3 regions of the Allokutzneria oryzae genome follow, and region 2 is predicted to be linked to each of the others. Evidence: riboswitches for the same ligand, from Rfam matches in the RefSeq annotation. Region 2 holds a riboswitch; each other region holds the start of a gene.
What was found. Region 2 has a riboswitch for cobalamin ahead of metE (5-methyltetrahydropteroyltriglutamate--homocysteine S-methyltransferase). Riboswitches for the same ligand answer to the same signal wherever they lie in the genome.
Positions count from the first base shown of each region.

Region 1 (4,320 bases), on a different contig from region 2:
CGCCCAGCACGCCGAGCCCGTGGGCGTCGTCGACGACCAGGCCCGCTCCGTGGTCGCGACAGGCCGAGGCCAGCTCCGCCAGCGGCGCCAGGTCGCCGTCCACCGAGAACACCGAGTCGGTCACCACCAACGCCCGTTTGCGCGTGCGGCCGGCCAGCGCCGCGCGGAAGGCTTCGACGTCGCGGTGCGGCACCACGACGGTCTCCGCCCTCGACAGGCGCCCGCCGTCGATGAGCGAGGCGTGGTTGTACTCGTCGGTGACCAGGACCGTGCCCGGCCCGGACAGGGCCGCGATCACGCCGAGGTTGGCGGCGTAGCCCGTGGCGAAGACCAGAGCCGACGGGAAACCGCAGAACTCCGCGAGCTCGGACTCCAGCTCCGCGTGCAGGTCCGTGGTGCCGGTGACCAGGCGGGAGCCCGTCGAGCCCGCGCCCCACGCCAGCGCGGCCTCCGCCGCCGCCGTGGTGACCCTCGGGTCGCGGGTGAGGCCGAGGTAGTCGTTGCCCGCGAGGTCGAGCACCGTGGCCGTCTCGGGGCGGGGCCGCAGGGTCCGGGTCAGCCCGGCCTTCGCCCGTGCCGCCGCCCGGGTGTCCAGCCAGTCGAAGACTTCGCTTCCAGTGCGCAACGTCACGGTCCGCAGTCTCGCACTGCCCGGTTACGGTCGTGCCCGTGCGGGCGGCGGACGAGGTGACCAGCGGGCTTGACCTGTTCGACCCCGGATTCGTCGCCCGCCCCGACGAGCCCCTCGCGTCGCTGCGCGAGCACGCTCCGGTGCACCACGACCCGAGGACGGGGTTGTGGCTGGTCAGCAGGCACTCCGACATCCGAGCGGTGCTCGCCGCCCCGGAGACTTTCCATCCTGACAACGCTCTGACGGCCGTGACGCCGCTGCCGGTGCCGACGCTGCGCATGCTGGCGGGGGCGGGCTTCGCGCTGCCGCCGACCCTGGCCAACAACGGCACCGACAGCCACACCGGACTGCGTCGCGTGGTCGCCTCGTTCCTCACCCCGGCGCGGGTCCAGCACGCGATGGAGCTGACCAGCCGGCTCGCCGCCGACGGTGTCGAGCGGGCGCGGCAGGAGCTCGCGGAGAACGGGCAGTGCGATCTGGTCGAGCTGATCGCGCGGGACCTGCCGTGCCTGGTGCTGCTGCACCTGCTCGGCATCGGCGACGTGGACCTGCCGGTGCTCAAGGCGTGGAGCAAGGCGTCGCTGGAGCTGTTCTGGGGCAACCCCGATCCGCTGCGCCAGCGGGAGCTTGCCGAGCAGGCCGCCGAGTTCCACCAGTGGCTCGCCTGCCGGGTCAGGGCGGCGCGGCCGGGCCAGCCGGACCTGTTCGGCGCGCTGGCGGCGCACCGCAAGCCGTCTCGGCGCCCGCTGCGCGTCGCCGAGGCGGTCGGGGTCTGCTACTTCCTGTTGATCGCCGGGCAGGAGACCACGACGCAGCTGCTGAGCACGTTGCTGCGCCGCTGCGTCGAGCGCGAGGACCTCTGGCGCGGGCTGAGCGGCGGTGATGCCGGGCTCGCCGCCGACTGCGTCGAGGAGGTGCTGCGCCGCGAGCCGCCGGTGATCACGTGGCGGCGGGTGACCGGGGACGCGACCACGCTGGGCGGAGTGGAGCTGCCGGCGCGGGCGCAGCTGCTGCTGATGCTCGCGGGCAGCGGCTCCGACCCCGAGGTCTTCACCGAGCCGGAGAACCTGTGCCCCGGACGGCCGGGCGCGCGGCGGCACCTCGCCTTCGGCCACGGCAGGCACTTCTGCCTCGGCGCGGGGCTCGCGCGGGCGGAGGCGGCTGTGGTGCTCGACACCGTGGCGCGCGCACTGCCCGACCTCCGCCTCCTGGAGCCCGATCCCCCCATGCTCGGCCTCCTGTCCTTCCGCGCCCCCACCCGGCTGCTTGTCGGCCATTCGCGGGCTTATGGACGTGTTCAGGCGCGCTGAGCGGTCTATAAGCCCGCGAATGGCATCAGGAGGTTGCGCGGGCGTAGGTGCCGGAGCCGAAGACGATCTTGTTGTCGCGGAAGGTCAGGATCTCGCTGACCAGGTTGCCGCGCTCGTTGCGGTAGTTGATCACGATGGTGTCCAGGCCGAGGTACACGCCCTCGACGGTGAAGTGCAGGTCGGGCAGGAACTTCAGGCCGGTCGCCCAGTACTCCCGCAGCGCCGCCTTGCCGACCACGCGGCCGTCGCCGCCCAGCAGCCGCGCCGCGACCGGGGAGTGGAACACCACGTCGTCGGCGTAGTGCTCCAGGATCCGGTCGAGGTCGTGGGAGTTCCACCGCTGCTCCCAGTCGCGGGCGAATTCCTCGGCGAAGTTCATGTCCATGGCGCATACCTACCAGCGCGAAACCGGACTGTCGCGGCGGTTTCCCACGGTGTGTGATGATGCGGGGGAAGACGCAAGGGGAGCGCGAGGAAACCGGTGCGAGTCCGGTGCGGTCCCGCCACTGTGACCGGGGAGCGGACCCCAGCTGTGACCACGGCCGACCGGCCGGAAGGTCGGGGACACCGCCGCGATCCGGGAGCCAGGAGACTCACCCCCCTTGCCGGGCGCGCGGCCGCGCGTCCGACCCCTACCCGGGCGTGGACACCCGAGGAAGGAACAGCGCTGGTGACCGCTCGTTATCCGTTCTCCGCCGTTGTCGGGCACGAGGACCTGAGGCTGGGGCTGCTGCTCAACGCGGTGCACCCCGGCATTGGCGGGGTCCTGGTCCGCGGCGAGAAGGGCACGGCCAAGTCGACCATCGTGCGCGGGCTGGCGGCGCTGCTGCCCACCCTGGAGGCGGTCCGCGACTGCCGCTTCGCCTGCGACCCGCACCGGCCGGACCCCGGCTGCCCCGACGGCCCGCACCCCTCCGGCGCGCCCGCGACCACCAAGCCGTCCAGCCTGGTGGAGCTGCCCGTCGGCGCCACCGAGGACCGCCTGGTCGGCTCGCTGGACCTGGAGCGCGCGCTGACCGAGGGCGTTCGCGCATACCAGCCCGGCCTGCTCGCGGCCGCGCATCGCGGGGTGCTCTACGTCGACGAGGTCAACCTGCTGCACGACCACCTGGTGGACCTGCTGCTGGACGCCGCCGCGATGGGGCGCGCGCACGTCGAGCGCGACGGGGTCTCCGTCTCGCACGCCTCCTCCTTCCTGCTGGTGGGCACGATGAACCCGGAGGAGGGCGAGCTGCGGCCGCAGCTGCTCGACCGCTTCGGGCTGACCGTCCAGGTCAACGCCTCCCGCGATGTGGCAACGCGGACCGAGGTGGTGCGCCGCCGCCTCGCCTACGAAGCCGATCCCGCCGGTTTCGCGCAGCAGTGGGAGAAGGCCGACGCCGAGCTCGCGGAGAGCATCGTCGCCGCCCGTGCCGCGCTGCCCGGGATCGCGTTGCCGGACTCCGAGCTGCGCCGCATCGCCGCGGTGTGCGCGGCTTTCGAGGTGGACGGCATGCGAGCCGACCTCGTGGTCGCCCGCGCGGCGATCGCCCACGCCGCGTGGCGCGGAGGGGACGCCGTCACGGAGAACGACGTCGAGGTCGCGGTTCGGCTCGCGCTGCCGCACCGTCGGCGCCGCGATCCCTTCGACGAGCCGGGGCTGGACTCCGAGCAGCTGGAGCAGGCCCTCCGCGACGCCGCCGAGCACGCCGAAGAGCCCGAACCCCCGGAGGACGACGGGCCGGGCGGGGGTGGCGGGGCTCCGCGGAATGACTCGCAGCAAGCCGAAGCGCCGCAACAGCAGGAGCAGCCCGAGCAGGGGCAATCGGGCCAAGGAGGAGGGGAGCAGGCGCCTGCCAAGCCCGCGCCGCAGTTCCGCGCCCGCCTGCTCCAGGTGCCCGGTCTTGGCGAAGGCGCGCCTGGACGGCGTTCCCGCGCGCGCTCGTCCTCCGGCCGCGTGGTTCGAGCCTCCACTGTGGACGGACACGGCGTGCACCTGACCGCGACGGTCCAGGCCGCGGCGCCGCACCAGCACGCGCGCGGGCGCAGCGGCTCCGGCCTGGAGCTGCGCTCCGGCGATCTCCGCCGCGCGGTGCGCGAGGGGCGCGAGGGCAACCTCGTCCTCTTCGCGGTGGACGCCTCCGGCTCCATGGCGGCACGGGCGCGGATGTCGGCGGTGACCGGCGCGGTGCTGTCTCTGCTGCGCGATGCCTACCAACGGCGGGACAAGGTCGGCCTGATCACCTTCAGGGGCCGCGAAGCCGAGGTCGCGCTCCCGCCAACGTCCTCAGTGGACGCGGCGGCCACGCGGTTGCGGAACCTCCGCACCGGAGGGCGCACCCCGCTCGCCCACGGACTGCTCGCCGCACGCAAGCTCCTTGCCGCTGAACGACTTCGGGA
Region 1 covers NZ_JBHLZU010000026.1:274,642-278,961, forward strand. Annotated here, with positions in the region: gene ACFFQA_RS29850 (8-amino-7-oxononanoate synthase) at 1-631, opposite strand, end outside; gene ACFFQA_RS29855 (cytochrome P450) at 670-1,941, shown strand; gene ACFFQA_RS29860 (nuclear transport factor 2 family protein) at 1,967-2,326, opposite strand; cobalamin riboswitch at 2,414-2,535, shown strand; gene ACFFQA_RS29865 (putative cobaltochelatase) at 2,609-4,320, shown strand, end outside.
Region 1: another riboswitch for cobalamin. It lies ahead of ACFFQA_RS29865 (putative cobaltochelatase); the one in region 2 lies ahead of metE (5-methyltetrahydropteroyltriglutamate--homocysteine S-methyltransferase).

Region 2 (4,320 bases):
GAGCAGCTCCGCTATGAGATGTCCGCCGGAGCCGTGGCCGCGCAGCAGCCGCTCGGTCTCGGCAAGCGACCTCGGACGAGTCGCGGCAAGGGAATCCATGCTCATCCTCTCTCCATAGTGGACAGTGGTGGACCGCCTGCGGCGGCGAGCGTGGTGCACCCGGGGCGGTCGGCCGGGCGCACCGCGCGCACCCGGCCGACCTTTCGGCGGCGGCGACCCGGCCGCACCCCGCGCGGTGCGGCGACGACGTCACGGGGGCCACCGACGCCCCGGGCCCCGGTCACCCCGGACCGTGCGGAGCACGCGGTCTCACCGGGGCTTCGTGGTCGGCGAGGCAGACCCCGCCCAGCCTGGACAATGTCAACGGCCCAGCCCAGGGACGAAGTTCACTAGGCAACAAGGACTTTCGGCACCGGTTCGGCAGCGGCCGGACGGCGTAGGGGCTGCGTCCGCGGGCTATAGGGTTGGCGCATGAACGACGTAGTGCTGCGGACCGAACGAGGGCTCGGCCGGATCACGCTCAACCGGCCGAGGGCGCTCAACGCGTTGACCCCGGAGATGGTCCGCCGGATGGACGCGGCGCTCGCGGAGTGGGAAGCCGACGACTCGGTCCGCGCCATTCTCATCGACGGGGCTGGGGAGCGCGGGCTCTGCGCGGGTGGCGACATCCGGGGCATCTACGAGCACGCCAAGGCCGGACAGGACGGGCCGAAGACGTTCTGGCGCGAGGAGTACCTGCTCAACCACCGCATCTCCCGCTTCCCCAAGCCCTACGTCGCCCTCATGGACGGCATCGTGATGGGCGGCGGCGTCGGGGTCTCCGCGCACGGCAGCGTGCGGGTCGTCACCGACCGCTCCACCGTGTGCATGCCGGAGGTCGGCATCGGCTTCCTGCCCGACGTCGGCGGCACCTACCTGCTCTCCCGCGCGCCGGGTGAGCTCGGCACGCACGCCGCCCTCACCGCCGCCCGGCTGACCGCGGCGGACGCGATCCACTTCGGGCTCGCCGACCACTACGTGCCCGCCGCGAAGCTGCCCGAGCTGGTCGAGGCCCTGCTGGAGGCCGACGACCTCGACGCGGTGGTGCGCGCGCACGCCGAGGCCCCGCCCGCGAGCCAGCTCGCGCAGGAGCGGCGCTGGATCGACCCGTGCTACGCCGCCGACACCGTCGAGGAGATCGTCAGCCGCCTGCGGACCAGTGGCGAGCCCGCGGGGGAGGCGGCGGCCAAGGAGCTGCTGGACAAGTCGCCGACCTCGGTCAAGGTCACGTTGAAGGCGCTGCGCACCGCCAAGGTGCTCGACGGGCTCGGCGAGTGCCTCGACCTGGAGTACCGGATCGCGTGCGTGCTGCTGACCGGCCACGACCTCGTTGAGGGCATCCGGGCGGCGATCATCGACAAGGACCGCAACCCGCTATGGAGCCCGGACCGGATCGAGGACGTGGACCGCGCCGACGTCGAGCGGTGCTTCGCGTGGCTCGGGGCGGACGAGCTCGGACTGTCTGGTTGATGATCCATCGCTGTTGACCGCCCCGTCCGCTAGGGTCGGCGTCGCTGGTGGTTCGACCGCGCGCTCCGCACGGAGAACGCGGCCGAGGCAAGAGGGAACCCGGTGCGAGTCCGGGACTGCCCCGCAGCGGTGAACGGGAACGACCGCCGTCATGAGCACTGGGTCCGGCAGGACCTGGGAAGCGACGGCCAGTAGGACAGCCGGTGCACGCACCGGAGACGCCCGTGAGTCCGAAGACCTGCCACCGGCACGCGCACCGACGGTGCGCGTGGGTCCTACGGCCTCGCGGGCGGCCTGTGCGGACGACGGTGCCGGGTGCTGTGCCGCCCGGGCCCGTCCTCGCGTGCGCTCCGTGAGTCGTCGGACTCGTCAGAGCAAGCTCGCGAGGAGAGAGCTGTGAACGACGTCGTCACCGACGCCCCTCTTGGCACCACTGTGCTCGGTTACCCGCGGATCGGTCCGCGGCGGGAGCTCAAGCGCGCGCTGGAGGACTACTGGGCGGGTCGCGCCCCCGCGGAGGCGCTGGAGGCCGTCGCCGCCGACCTGCGCGCCAAGACCTGGGCGGAGCTGGCCGGAGCCGGGCTCGACTCGGTCCCAGGCAACACCTTCTCCTACTACGACCAGGTGCTGGACGCCGCGGTCACCGTCGGAGCGGTGCCCGACCGCTACCGCGCCCTCGGGCTGTCCGACCTGGACACCTACTTCGCCATGGCCAGGGGCAACGACGCCATCCAGCCACTGGAGATGACCAAGTGGTTCGACACCAACTACCACTACCTGGTGCCCGAGCTCGGTCCGGACACCACGTTCTCCGTCGCCGACAACAAGCCGTTGCGGGAGTACCGCGAGGCCCTGGATGCCGGAGTCACCACCCGGCCGGTGCTGATCGGCCCGGTCACCTTCCTCCTGCTGTCCAAGGCGGCCCAGGACGCACCGGAGGGCTTCGGTCCGCTCAGTCTGCTGGACGGGCTTCTCGACACCTACGAGCGGCTGCTGGCCTCGTTGGCCGATGCCGGGGTGCAGTGGGTCCAGCTCGACGAGCCCGCCTTCTGCGCCGATCGCAACTCCGCCGAGCTGGCCGCGCTCACCGCCGCCTACAACCGGCTGGGCAAGCTCACCAACCGGCCGCGCATCCTGGTCGCGTCGTACTTCGGCACCCTCGGCCCCGCCCTGCCCGTGCTCGCCGGGACACCGGTGGAGGCCATCGCGATCGACCTGGTCGCGGGCAGCGTGGACGGGGTCGCCTCGGCGACCGCGCTGCGGAACAAGACGGTGGTCGCCGGTGTCGTTGACGGCCGCAACATCTGGCGCACCGACCTCAACGCCGCACTGGCACGCTGCGCGACCTTGTTCGGCACCGCCGAGCGCGTCGAGGTCTCCACCTCGTGCTCCCTGCTGCACGTGCCCTACGACGTGGAGGCGGAGACCAACCTCGACCCGGTCGTGCGGCCGTGGCTGGCCTTCGCCAGGCAGAAGCTGGACGAGGTCGTGCTGCTCGGCCGCGCGCTGCGCGAGGGCACCGACGGAGTCGCCGACGAGCTCGCCGCCGCCACGGCTGTGGTGCGCTCGCGCGCGACGACCAGCAGCATCCGCAACGACCAGGTGCGCGCGCGGCTGGAGGCGCTGCGCCCGGAGCACTACCGCCGCGCCGACTACGAGACGCGCGCGAAGGCCCAGCAGGAGCGGTTGAACCTGCCCCCGCTGGCCACCACGACGATCGGCTCGTTCCCGCAGACCGGTGAGATCCGCAAGGCGCGCGCCGACTTCCGCGCCGGGCGGCTCGGCCCGAACGAGTACCGCCGCCTGATGCGCGCGGAGATCGAACGGGTGATCCGGCTCCAGGAGTCCATCGGCCTCGACGTCCTGGTGCACGGCGAGCCCGAGCGCAACGACATGGTGCAGTACTTCGCCGAGCTGCTCCAGGGCTTCGCCGCCACGGAGTTCGGCTGGGTGCAGTCCTACGGTTCGCGGTGCGTGCGCCCGCCGATCCTCTTCGGCGACGTGTCCCGGCCGGAGCCGATGACCGTGGAGTGGACCTCCTACGCGCAGTCGCGGTCGCACAGCCCGGTCAAGGGCATGCTGACCGGTCCGACGACGATCCTCGCGTGGTCCTTCGTGCGCGACGACCAGCCGCTCGCGGTCACCGCGCGCCAGGTCGCACTGGCGTTGCGGGACGAGGTCCGCGACCTCGAAGCGGCGGGTATCCGCGTCGTGCAGGTCGACGAGCCCGCGCTGCGCGAGCTGCTGCCGCTGCGCGAGGCGGACCGCAAGGAGTACCTGGACTGGGCGGTGGAGTCCTTCCGGCTGTCCACGGCGGGCGCTGCGGACAGCACGCAGGTCCACACCCACCTGTGCTACTCGGAGTTCGGCGACGTGATCTCCGCGATCGATGGCCTGGACGCCGACGTGACCACCATCGAGGCGGCGCGCTCGAAGATGGAGGTGCTGGAGGACCTGCGCGCCGTCGGCTTCGGCAGGGGCGTCGGGCCCGGCGTCTACGACATCCACTCGCCGCGCGTTCCCAGTGCGGACGAGGTCGTGGAGATGCTGACCGCCGCGGTGCGCGCCGTTGCGGCGCGGCGGTTGTGGGTCAACCCCGACTGCGGCCTGAAGACGCGCGGCTACGCGGAGGTCGAGCCCGCGCTGAGGCACATCGTCGCGGCCGCGAAGAAGGTACGCGAGCAGCTGTAGCGGCGACGACGGTCGTGTGGGGCGTCCGGCCTCACACGACCGTCGTGATCACCGCGCGGCAGGCGACCTGCCAGCCGAGCGACTCGTACAGCGCCTTGCCCTCGGGGCTGGCCACGAGCA
Region 2 covers NZ_JBHLZU010000007.1:20,067-24,386, reverse strand. Annotated here, with positions in the region: gene hypE (hydrogenase expression/formation protein HypE) at 1-105, opposite strand, end outside; gene ACFFQA_RS08700 (enoyl-CoA hydratase/isomerase family protein) at 472-1,509, shown strand; cobalamin riboswitch at 1,540-1,769, shown strand; gene metE (5-methyltetrahydropteroyltriglutamate--homocysteine S-methyltransferase) at 1,906-4,200, shown strand; gene ACFFQA_RS08690 (GNAT family N-acetyltransferase) at 4,232-4,320, opposite strand, start outside.

Region 3 (4,320 bases), on a different contig from region 2:
GGCTTCCGGGGCGAGGACCGCCCGGGCGGCCGCACCCCGCGTGAGGAGTGGCGTCGTCCGGAGCGCGGCAACGGTGGCGGCTACCGCGAGGACCGCGGCCACCAGAAGTGGGAGGACCGCGGCGGCGACCGCGCCACCCGCCAGAACCGGGGCACGGGCGGCCGCAAGCGCTTCAACACGCCGTCCCACTAGCCCACCGGCATAACGCGACAACCCCTCGCCCATCCGGGTGGGGGGTTGTCGCGTTTTGTAGGCATCTTGCGCGAAAACGCCCCTGAAACTCGCGTTATGCCTACAAAACGCGAGTTCCCACCGCCGCGACGGCGGTGGCGCGGGGTCAGGGGGTCAGACCGGCGACCTCACCGATGACGATGATCGCCGGGGGGCGGATCGCTTCGGCCGTCACCGTCGCGCCGAGCTTGTCCAGCGTCGTGCGGACCACCCGCTGGGCACGGGTCGTGCCCTCCTGGACCACCGCGACCGGCGTCGACGGTTCGCGGCCGTGCTCGATCAGCGTCGTGGCGAAGGCGTCGGCGCGCTCCACCGCCATCATCAGCACCAGGGTTCCGCGCAGCTTCGCCAGCGCTGGCCAGTCCACAAGGGACCGTTCGTCCGACGGGCTGACGTGGCCGGAGACGACCACGACCTCGTGCGCGACCCCCCGGTGGGTCACCGGAACGCCGCCGACAGCGGGCACCGCGAAGGCGCTCGTCACGCCAGGCACCACCGTGACCGGGACCCCGGCCTCGGCGCAGGCCAGCAGCTCCTCGAAGCCCCTGCCGAAGACGTAGGAGTCGCCGCCCTTGAGGCGCACCACGAACTTCCCCGCCTTCGCGTGCTCGATCAGCGTCGAGTTGATCACGTCCTGGCTGGCGGCGCGGCCGTACGGGATCTTCGCCGCGTCGACGACGAGCACGTTCGGCGGCAGCTCCTCCAGCAGCTCGCGCGGGGCCAGCCGGTCGGCGACCACCACGTCCGCTCTGGCGAGCAGCCGCCGCCCCCGGACCGTGATCAGCTCCGGGTCGCCCGGCCCACCGCCGACCAGCGCGACGCCCGGCAGCTGCCGCTCGGCGACATCGGTGATCACGCCCTCGCGCAGCGCGTCCAGCACGACGTTGCGCACGGCGGCCGAGCGGCGGTGCTCGCCGCCCGCCAGCACTCCCAGCAGCAGCCCGTCGTGCTCGCCGACCGCCGGGGTCACAGCCGTACCGAGCCGGGCGACGTCGGCGCGCACGCAGAACACGCGGTTGCGTTCGGCCTCCGCGGTGATCGCCGCGTTCACGTCGGTGTCGTCGGTGCACGCGAGCACGTACCAGGCGCCGTCGAGGTCCCCGTCGGCGTAGGTCCGGCGGGTCCAGGTGAACTCCCCTGCGGTCGCCATCGCCTCGACTGCCGGGGTCGCCTCCGGCGAGATGACCTCGATGACCGCACCGGAGGCGACCAGGCGCGGCAGCCGGCGCTGGGCGACCGTGCCCGCGCCGACCACGACGACCCGCCGCCCGGCGAGGTCAAGTCCGGCGAGATAGTGCTGCTCAGCCTGCATGACCGCTAAGCATGCCGATCCGCGCCGCCGAGCACATCTCCTCGCCCGCGACTGTGACCATCTCCATTACTCCTCGCCCGCCGGGATCGCCGGGTGCCGGTCCTCGTAGCCGCGGGCCTTCCACCACAGCACCGCGCCGCCCCACGCGAGCAGGAAGGTCGCCGCGATGCCGTAGCCCATGACCTCGAACTGCTCGGAGATGTCGCCGATCGCGGCCAGCCAGGTCAGCCCGGCCTTCTCCGCGAGCAGCTGCGACACGTAGACGATGACGACGAACGCGGCGATCAGCACGGTGATCGCGGTGGTGACGGTGTTGTAGAACAACGTCCGCACCGGGTTGCGGTAGGACCACGAGTACGCGCGGGTCATCAGGAGCGAGTCCAGCGTGTCGAACGTGCTCATCCCCGCCGCGAAGATCAGCGGCAGGCTCAGCACCGCGACGAACGGCAACTGCCCACCGGTCGCGGTGGTGGCGGTGAGCCCGAGCAGGGTGACCTCCGAGGCTGTCTCCAGTCCGAGTCCCATCAGGAAGCCCACCGGGTACATGTGCCACGAAGAGCGGATCAGCACGCGCAGCCTGCCGCCGAGGAGCCGGTTGAACACGCCGCGGTTCATCAGCACGCGCTCGACCTCGGCCTCGGCCATCTGACCGCGCCGCATCTTCCGCCACAGCCCGCCGAGCGACCTGAGCACACCGGCGTTGAGGACCGCGACCAGCAGCAGGAACGAGATCGCCACGACCATCGAGATAGTTCCGGTGATCTCCTTGACACCGTCCACTTCGGACTCCGCGATGGTGCCGGCGGCCAGCGAGACGATCACCGCGAGGAGCAGCACGACCGAGGAGTGGCCCATCGCGAAGAAGAAGCCGACCCCCATGGGACGCTTGCCACGCAACAACATCAGCCGCGTGGTGTCGTCGATGGCGGCGATGTGGTCGGCGTCGAAGGCGTGCCGGACGCCGAGCACGTAGGCGATCGCGCCCGCCGACGCGAGGATGCCGGAGCCGGGGAACCGGTCGGCGTAAGCCAGGTAGAGCCCGATGCCCGCGACGTGCAGCAGCACGATCGCGCCGATGATGCCGAAGAGCCCGCGTCGTTCCTGCGCGGTCCACGCGCCGCTGGGAGCCTGCGCCTGGGCGTCGAGGGACGTCATGAAAGGAACCTCCTGGGTGCCTCGCCCGAGGGGTGTGCGCGCGTGCCACGGCGTGGCACACGGCTGGCACGAGTTCCTGACTCCCGGCTTCGACGTGACTGAAGGTCGAAGCGGTCACAGTGGCGGGACCGTCCCGGACTCACACCGGGTTCCTGCGCTACCAGCGCAGGAATCGTGGGGGCAGCACGAGGCGCCCGTCAATCCGGCTGATGGAGGTTGAACCCGGCCCGTGTCACCGATGTGATCTTGGGCGGCCGCGCGGGGCAGGGGGCGCGGCGGAAGTGAGAAAGGAAACGGAATAGGAGCGAAAATGGGCTTTGCCTGCCCCGGGCGGCGGGAGGGGCAGGCAAAGCGGGTCGGCGAACGTGAAACTCTCACAGAAATCGACGAGCTCACGGTCCCCACCTGACCGTACACTTCGTCGTCTCTTTCGCGGGTGGTATCTCAAGGATCCGCATACCCGCTCACACGTTCAGCAGTACTGCGTCGTTGGTTCAGCCGGAGTACCGGGCCTGCGACTCGTTGACCGGGCCGTCTCGCTCAACCCAGCGGTGACGGAGGATCTCCGGTGGTCGACAATGCCGGGGCCACGGATTTCATCCAGGCCAGTGCTCGCAATTTCCCACCTCCCACCTGGGACGTGTTACCTCGTCACACGGGCACTTCCATGGCACACCCGAATGCCGTTGTGCGGCAAGGGCGAGCAGCATCCTTTCATCACAACGTGCTACCGCTTGCGCATCAATGCATTGGTCAGCGAAGTGTCACCATTCGCCCGGCGACCGCGCTGGTCCGCGAGCTGCCCACGATCACCGTGGCGGAGGCGGGAACGGCCTCCGGGTCGAACGTGGTGATCGTCGCCACGGTGGCGGGCACACCGGGCCCGGCGACGCCGACCGGGGTCTTCGGCGGACGGTGCAGCCGGAGCAGGTCGAGAGCGGCGCCCAGCCGCCACTCGGCGTTGTCCTGGAGGCAGACGACGAGGTCGGCCTCGGCCACGGCGCGCACCCGCTGCTCGGTCACCGGCCACGGGGTCGCCGGGTCGGCCAGGCAGATCACCGCGTGGTTGTGACCGAGCGGAGCCCCCAGCTCGGCGGCAGCCGCCAGCGCCGTGCTCACCCCGGGCACCCCGGCGACCTCGATCCGCTCGTCGGCCTGCTCCAGCGCGGGACCGGTGACCGCGCCGGAGCCGATCAGCGCGACCGCCTGCCCCTCCTCCGCCAGCCGCACCGCCTCGGCAGCGCGCTGCCGCTCGTCGCCGGGCGCGCTGATCCGCACCTCGGTCCCCAGCCGCAGCAGGTGCCGGACGCGGTCCACGTCGGCTTCGAGACCGACAACGACGGCGGCGCGGCGCAGCTCCGACTCGGCGCGCGGGGTCCGCAGGTCCTCCGCGCCGGGTCCTACCTCCACCACGACCAGCCGCCCGCGCGGCCGGACCCGCGCGGCGGCCACGGTGGCCTTGTCCCCCTTGAGCTTCGCCACCACCAGCTCGACCGGGGCGCCAGCGGCCAGCTGGCCGGCGGCGTGCAGTGCGGCGGCCTCGGCCACACTGGGGGTGCCGACCTCGGCGCGCAGGGCCTCGCTCGGGTTGGGCACATCGACCCCGGCGAGGGTGCCCGCCG
Region 3 covers NZ_JBHLZU010000026.1:285,603-289,922, reverse strand. Annotated here, with positions in the region: gene ACFFQA_RS29910 (DEAD/DEAH box helicase) at 1-192, shown strand, start outside; gene cobA (uroporphyrinogen-III C-methyltransferase) at 338-1,543, opposite strand; gene ACFFQA_RS29900 (HoxN/HupN/NixA family nickel/cobalt transporter) at 1,610-2,698, opposite strand; cobalamin riboswitch at 2,751-2,904, opposite strand; gene ACFFQA_RS29895 (cobalamin biosynthesis protein) at 3,452-4,320, opposite strand, start outside.
Region 3: another riboswitch for cobalamin. It lies ahead of ACFFQA_RS29900 (HoxN/HupN/NixA family nickel/cobalt transporter); the one in region 2 lies ahead of metE (5-methyltetrahydropteroyltriglutamate--homocysteine S-methyltransferase).